2 linked regions of the Skermanella rosea genome follow. The protein of the gene in region 1 interacts with the protein of each later gene in a pairwise test. Links are inferred from orthologs where the notes say so. Each region holds a gene or a part of one and is shown on either strand. Other genes may lie near its edges.

Region 1 (3,731 bases):
CACGATGCCCAGCGCAACCGCAGATAGCACATAGGGCATGAACTCCGCCTCATGCCAGAACAGGCTGAAACTTACACCCCTGTTCCATGCCATGACCAGATTGAAGTAGGAGGTGACCTCGATCACGCGGGGATCGTGCGCCATTCCCACGACCTCGAGCATCCACCACTTCGACGCCTGGTCCAGGATCATCACGAAAACGGCGATGATAAGGCCGGGACGGATCATCGATCGGGAACGCGCCATCCGGCCGGCCTCGCCGCGGGTCTGGTCGGTCATTCCGCGGCCTCGGGCAGGTGTTCGACCGCGTCGGAGCAGCGGTGGCACAGGGTCGGATGGGCGGCGTCGGTCCCCACCTCCGGCAGGACCCTCCAGCAGCGCTCGCACTTGTCGCCGTCGGCCAGATCGGGAACGACCCCGACGCCCGGCACATCCTCCAGCGTGAAGGCGCCGTCGGGCACCGGGCCGTCGACCACGCGGATCGCCGAGGTGATCGCGACCTCCGCCAGGTCGACGCCTTCCAGCGCCGCGTGCAGTTCCGGCGTGACGGTCACGACCGGGGCCGACTGGAGGGAGGAGCCGATGCGCTTGTTCGCCCGCTCCAGCTCGAGGGCGCCGGTGACGACCCGGCGGACGTCGCGGACCACTTCCCACTTCTTCGCCAGATCGGGGGCCGACCACTCCGGGGGGATGTCGACGAACCTACGCAGATGGACGCTCGGGACCGGGCCGTCGTTGCCGTAGCGGCTGAGCCAGGCCTCCTCCGTGGTGAAGCACAGCACCGGGGCGAGCCACGCGGTCAGGCACGAGAAGAGCTGGTCCAGGACGGTCCGCACCGACCGCCGTCGGACCGAATCGGGCCGGTCGCAGTAGAGGCTGTCCTTGCGCACGTCGAAGTAGAAGGCCGACAGGTCAACCGCGCAGAAGTTATGCAGCGCCGTGAACAGGCTGTGGAAGTCGTAATCGTGGATGCCCTGGCGGACGGTCTCGTCCAGCTCGGTCAGTCGGTGGAGCACCCAGCGTTCCAGCTCCGGCATCTCGGACACGTCGATCCGCTCCTCCTCCGAGAAGTCGGCGAGCGCCCCCAGCAGGTAGCGGAGCGTGTTGCGCAGGCGCCGGTACAGGTCGGCCTGGAACTTCAGGATCTCCGGCCCGATGCGCAGGTCTTCCGAATAGTCGGAGCCGACGACCCACAGGCGCAGGATGTCGGCGCCGTACTTGTCCACGACCTCCTGCGGGGCGGTGACGTTCTTCAACGACTTCGACATCTTGCGGCCCTGCTCGTCGAGCACGAAGCCGTGGGTCAGCACCGCGTCGTAGGGCGCCCGGCCGCGGGTGCCGCAGCTCTCCAGCAGCGAGGAGTGGAACCAGCCGCGGTGCTGGTCCGAGCCCTCCAGGTAGAGCGAGGCCGGCCATTGCAGGTCGGGCCGTGCTTCCAGCACGAAGCTGTGGGTCGAACCGGACTCGAACCAGACGTCCACGATGTCGAACACCTGGTCGTAGTCGGCCGCCGCGTAGGCATCGCCCAGGAAGAACTGCGGGTCCCGGGCGAACCAGGCGTCCGAGCCCTCCGTCTGGAACGTATCGGCGATACGGTCGAGGACGGCCTGGTCCTTCAACGGCTCGCCGGTCTTCTTGTCGATGAACAGCGCGATCGGCACGCCCCAGGCGCGCTGGCGGCTGATGCACCAGTCCGGCCGGTTCTCGATCATCGACGCGATGCGGTTGCGCCCCTGGGGCGGCACCCAGCGGGTGTCGTCGATCGCCTTCAGCGCCACCTGCCTCAGCTCGTTCGTCTCCATGGAGATGAACCACTGCGGAGTGGTGCGGAAGATCAGCGGTGCCTTCGAGCGCCAGGAATGGGGATAGCTGTGGACCAGCTTGCCCTTGGCCAGCAGGCCGCCGGCATGGGCGATGGCCGAGATCACGGCGCCGTTGGCGTCGCCCGGCTTGCCCGCGGGCGTGTAGACCCGCTTGCCGGCGAACAGCGGCACGTGCGGATAGTAGGAGCCGTCGTCGTCCACCGTCTGCGGCACCTGGATGCCGTGCCTGCGGCCCAGGTTGAAGTCGTCCTCGCCGTGGCCGGGGGCGATATGGACGAAGCCGGTGCCGGCATCCGCCGTGACGAAGTCGCCCGGCAGCAGCGGCACCGGGAAATCGTAGCCCTGGCCGTGCAGCGGATGGGCGCAGCGGGTGTCGGCCAGCCGGGCGCCGGGGAGAGTGTAGAGCTGGCGCCATTCGGTGATGCCGGCCGTCTTCGCGAGGTCGCCGGCCAGCGCGGTGGCGACCACCAGCCGTTCCCCGACCCTGGCGCCGCTGCCCTCGGCCACGGCGGCCACCTTGAACACGCCGTATTCCATGTCGGGGCCGTAGCCGATCGCGCGGTTGCCCGGCAGCGTCCAGGGCGTGGTGGTCCAGATCACGACGGAGGCGTCGTCCAGCTCCGGCGTGGCGGGGGCGGAGACCGGGAACCGCACCCAGACCGTGGTAGAGGTATGGTCGTGGTACTCGACCTCGGCCTCGGCCAGGGCGGTCTTCTCGACCACCGACCACATGACCGGCTTGGCGCCCTTGTAGAGCCCGCCGTTCATCAGGAACTTGTGGATCTCCCGGACGATCGTCGCCTCGGCCGGGAAGGTCATGGTCATGTAGGGGTGCGACCAGTCGCCCATCACGCCGAGCCGCTGGAACTCCTCGGCCTGGATATCGACCCATTCCTGGGCGAACTGCCGGCACTCCGCCCGGAACTGGAGGATCGGGACCTGGTCCTTGTCCTGCCCGGCGGCGCGGTACTTCTCCTCGATCTTCCACTCGATCGGCAGGCCGTGGCAGTCCCAGCCCGGCACATAGACCGAGTCCTTGCCGAGCATCTGCTGCGACCGGCTGACCACGTCCTTCAGGATCTTGTTGACCGCGTGCCCGACATGGATGTTGCCGTTGGCGTAGGGCGGGCCGTCGTGGAGGATGAATTTCTCCCGGCCGGCCGACTGTTCGCGCAGCCGGTCATGGAGCCCCTGCTCCGCCCAGCGCCGCAGCAGCTCGGGCTCCTTCGCGGGCAGGCCGGCGCGCATGGGAAAATCGGTGCGGGGCAGGAAAACGGTCGATTTATAGTCGCGGGTCATGATCGGGTCCAGGCAGCCGGCGGCAGGCAGGTGCGGGCACCGGCAGGCCGTCGGGTGAAATCAGGGAAGAGCGATAGCATCGCGGAGGCTCCCGCGTCCAGCCGTGGCGGCGGGGAAGCGACTAGATGGCGCCGTCAAAAGGCGGAATGCCCGGCCCTCAGCGGAGGACCGGGTTGCTAATTCGCCGGGGCCGCGGGGCGGCCATATGCGTCAAGCCCAACATGATGGCGGGAGTTTAGGCAGGCGGCGGCCGGGGGTCAAGGCGGCGCCGCGACTCCCGTTGCCTTCGCCGCTGCCTTTGCCGCGGATCAGAGAAAAAACCGCCGACATGCCGGCTCCCCGGATTAAACCGCTCCCTCCCGCGTAATCGTCGCGAAACGGGCTGGTGGCCTCGGGAGAGCGCGGTGCGGCGGGAAAAGTGGTGGACCTTGAAGAGGGGACGAATCGTCGCGATCGCGGCGGTCGCCATCCTCGTGCCGGCGGGAGCCGGATTCCTGGCGGGGCGGACGGCGCCGCAGCCGGTCGAGGTCGCGCAGATCGCCTGCGGCCTTCCGAAACAGACGGTCAGCTTCACCCTGCCCGCCCCCCTGTTCGACCTCGCGCACGCGT
Region 2 (3,280 bases), 2.8 Mb from region 1 along the record:
CCATGGCGTTGAGGTACTGGACGCTCCAGACGTGGCGCTGGCCGGTCAGGGTGACGCGGCAGGTGCCGTAGCCCCGGGAGACCGCCTGGACCGGTCCCATGCCCAGCGTCCGTTTGAGGAACGCCATGTCCGTCTCGTTCATGGGGAACAGGGTGAAGCTGATGACATGGTTGCGGTCGCCCTGGGCATAGGCCGCCGTACGCGCCCGAAGCTCGGCCAGGACCGGCATGACGTTCATGCAGCCATCGGGCGGCTCGCCGATCTCCAGCTGCGCACGGGTGCCGCCCAGGGCGGCGGCGCGCACGACCCCGGGGACGTCCGCCACCTCGATATGGTCGCCGGCCAGGGCGCCCGCGGGACCGTCCGCCAGGGCGAAAGTCTTCACCCGCCAGACCCCGGGCAGGACCGACTCCTGGATCTGGTACTCGCTGGTGCCCGCCACGACGATGCCGACCTCGCCCTCGCCCAGGGCGTCGTCCAGCAGCGTGATCGCCGGCTCGTCCAGTCCGGTGAGCGGGAACAGTGCCGGCGGGGAGTCGACCGTGAAGCCGTCGAGGGCGGCGCGGACCGCCGCCAGGATATGGGCGGCATCCGCCAGCCCCGGCGCCGTGCCGGGCAGCGACAGCCGGTCGAGACGCCGGACGGCGGCCGGCATCCGCATCAGGTCCAGGGCCTCGGCTTCCGTGCCGCCCAGGAACACGCCGGTCGGCTGCTCTTCGTTTTCCCATTTCATCGGGTGGCGCATCGTGGTCGTTCCCTTTCTGGCGGCAGGGGCTGCGGGGTTCGGTCAGGGGCTCGGCGGCGCGGCTTCGAGGAAGGCGCGCGTCTTCTCGACGTAGCTCTGCCAGTCCTGGATCCGGGGGATCAGGCCGACGAACTCGCCCCGGCGCATATAGACGAGGGTGGGCACGACCAGCACGCCGAAGCGGGGCTTGAGCGCGGCCTCGGCCGCCTGGTCGACGATGCCGACGCGCAGCCGGCCCGGGAACACCGTATTGAGCTCGCGCAGGACGACGGCGACGTCGTTGCTTTCGGGCCGCTGGCGCGGATCGCCGGTGAAGAAGAGGACCGCCATTCCGCTGCCGTCCAGGAAACGGTCGACCGTGCCTTCGGTGATCACCGGGCAGTTCTCGATCGAGATCAGGCGTTCGATGACCGTTGCGGGCATCAGGCATTTCCTCGTGAAGGGACGGGTTGCGTCTCGCGCAGATGGTCGGGGAGCTGGGGTTCGCGGCCGATCAGGTCGGCGAACAGATGCTCGAAGGGATCGCCCCGGCCAGCCGCCTCCAGCGCGTCGAGCGCGTCGTTGATCAGCGGGACCTCGGCCTCATCCAGGGTCCGGATCGCGGTGTCCACATGGACCATGACCCAGGTGCCGACCGGCAGTTCGCCGGTCAGCAGCAGGCTGACCCGGCGCTCCTCGCCCCGGCCGGCACACAGAGCGGTCAGTCCATTTTCGGAGCGGACTTGCATGGGGATGCCGATGCACATGGCCGTTCGGCTCCGGTCAGGCGAAGAATCGGGAGTCGCCGACGCGGCAGGCGTCTTCGGCGGAGGGGCGGCCGGCTTCGTAATCGGTGAGGCCGATACCGCCGTGCAGCAGATGGTCGGGAGCGGCGGTCCGCGGCGTCGCGTGACAGCCCCAGCGCGCCAGCTGCTCGACCGCGATGGCCAGGGCCAGCTCGATCCGGGCCCGGACCGGCGGGGTCAGGCTCCCGCCGTAGTCTTCCAACTCGACGGCCTGGACGCCGATCAGCAGGATGTCGTCGAGGGTGCCGCCCAGCAGTTCGGCGGCGCTCAGCACGTCCTGGAAGCCGGTCTGGTGCAGGCTCATCTTCTTGGCGCCCGTGAACTTGGGCACCTCCTCGCCGCGCACCAGCTTCAAGGTCCCCGGCTCCTCGCCATAGTCGATCGCGTCGAACACGATGACCCGGCGGGCGGCCTTGACGTAATGGACGAGGTAGAGGCCCTGGGTGCCGCCGTCCATCACCAGGACGTCGTCGGGAAAGCTCCAGCGGCGGTGCAGCTCTTCCACGCACCGCACGCCGAAGCCCTCGTCGGCCCAGAGGATGTTGCCGATGCCCAGGACGAGGACGGGACGACCGGTTTCGATGCTCACTTGCCGTCGTCCTTGAACATCCGCCAGCCGCTGATCATGGTGCTGATCATGCTCTGCCGACTCATGATGTCCTCGCGGACCGCGGCATAGACGTGGATGATCACGAAGGTGACGATCACCCACATGCCGAGATGATGGATCGTGTGCAGGTTCTGCGAGTTGCCGGCCAGCGGGATCACCCAGCCGAACAGCGTGTCGAGCCAGCTCCCCTGGCCCGCTCCCTCGGAGTAGAGCGCGAAGCCGGTGACGATCATGAAGATGCTGCCGACGCTGTAGATCGTTACCATGGCGAGCTGGGCCAGCGGGTTGTGGCCGATATACTTCTTCGGATAATCGCGCATGAAGGCGTACCACTGCGCCTCGACCAGCACTTCCCGCCAGAACTTGCCCGACCAGAACGGCAGGACGAACATCTGGCGGGCATGGACGTTGCCGACGAACGCCCAGTAGATCCGCCCGGCCATGCCGATCGCCATCACGTAGCCGGCGGCGAAGTGGGCGAAGCGGATATAGCCCATCAGGTAGGCGTCGCTCGCCTCGCCCGGCTGGGAGCCCGGCGGCGAGCCGATCAGGTAGCCGGTGACGGCGAGCACCAGGATCGCGGCGGCGTTCACCCAGTGCCACAGGCGGACCGGCCATTCATAGACGTAGATGGCGGTCTGGCGGACCTGCAGGCGGTTCCGCGCGGTCGCGAGATCGGCGATCTCGTCGTCGGCGGAGGATGGTGCCGGGGGCTTGTCGACATGCGCGGTCATGGGGGCGTTCCTCCGCTCAGCGCACGGTGACTTCGGTGAGTTCCCTGCCGTCCGGCGCGATCACGTGGGTCGAGCAGGCGAGGCAGGGGTCGAAGCTGTGCAGGGTGCGCAGGATCTCCAGCGGCTGCTCCGGATCCGCCATGGGGGTGTCGAGCAGCGAGGCCTCGAACGCGCCGATATTGCCCTTGGTGTCGCGCGGGCTGCCGTTCCAGGTGGTCGGGACGACCGCCTGGTAGTTGGCGATCTTGGTGTTCTCGATCCGGATCCAGTGGCCGAGCGCGCCGCGCGGCGCCTCGGTGAAGCCGACGCCCTTGGCCGACTTGGGCCAGCTCGACGGGTCCCACTTGGCGGTGTTGGCCGTGGTCTCGTCGCCGGCCTTGATGGTGCGGACCAGCTTGTCCTGGAA

What was found.
Region 2: the proteins of ileS (region 1) and JL101_RS18835 interact in binary tests that used the Escherichia coli proteins (3 or more experiments, as listed by UniProt). The link is inferred for Skermanella rosea from one-to-one orthologs.

What each region holds. Positions count from the first base shown.
Region 1 is NZ_CP086111.1:1,211,143-1,214,873, reverse strand. What follows is about bases 76-3,493. They hold ileS (isoleucine--tRNA ligase), read right to left. Parts: upstream 3,123-3,493; coding sequence 276-3,122; downstream 76-275. Other genes in these bases: lspA (signal peptidase II), read right to left, coding at 76-279. Outside these bases: more of lspA, read right to left, coding at 1-75; JL101_RS05645 (hypothetical protein), read left to right, coding at 3,551-3,731. UniProt on the Escherichia coli protein: Catalyzes the attachment of isoleucine to tRNA(Ile). As IleRS can inadvertently accommodate and process structurally similar amino acids such as valine, to avoid such errors it has two additional distinct tRNA(Ile)-dependent editing activities.
Region 2 is NZ_CP086111.1:4,043,390-4,046,669, reverse strand. Bases 314-3,280 are described here. They hold JL101_RS18835 (HyaD/HybD family hydrogenase maturation endopeptidase), read right to left. Parts: upstream 2,120-3,280; coding sequence 1,508-2,119; downstream 314-1,507. Other genes in these bases: JL101_RS18825 (nickel-dependent hydrogenase large subunit), read right to left, coding at 2,891-3,280; cybH (Ni/Fe-hydrogenase, b-type cytochrome subunit), read right to left, coding at 2,116-2,874; JL101_RS18840 (HypC/HybG/HupF family hydrogenase formation chaperone), read right to left, coding at 1,168-1,491; JL101_RS18845 (thioredoxin domain-containing protein), read right to left, coding at 788-1,168; JL101_RS18850 (hydrogenase expression/formation protein), read right to left, coding at 314-733. Also shown: more of JL101_RS18850, read right to left, coding at 1-313.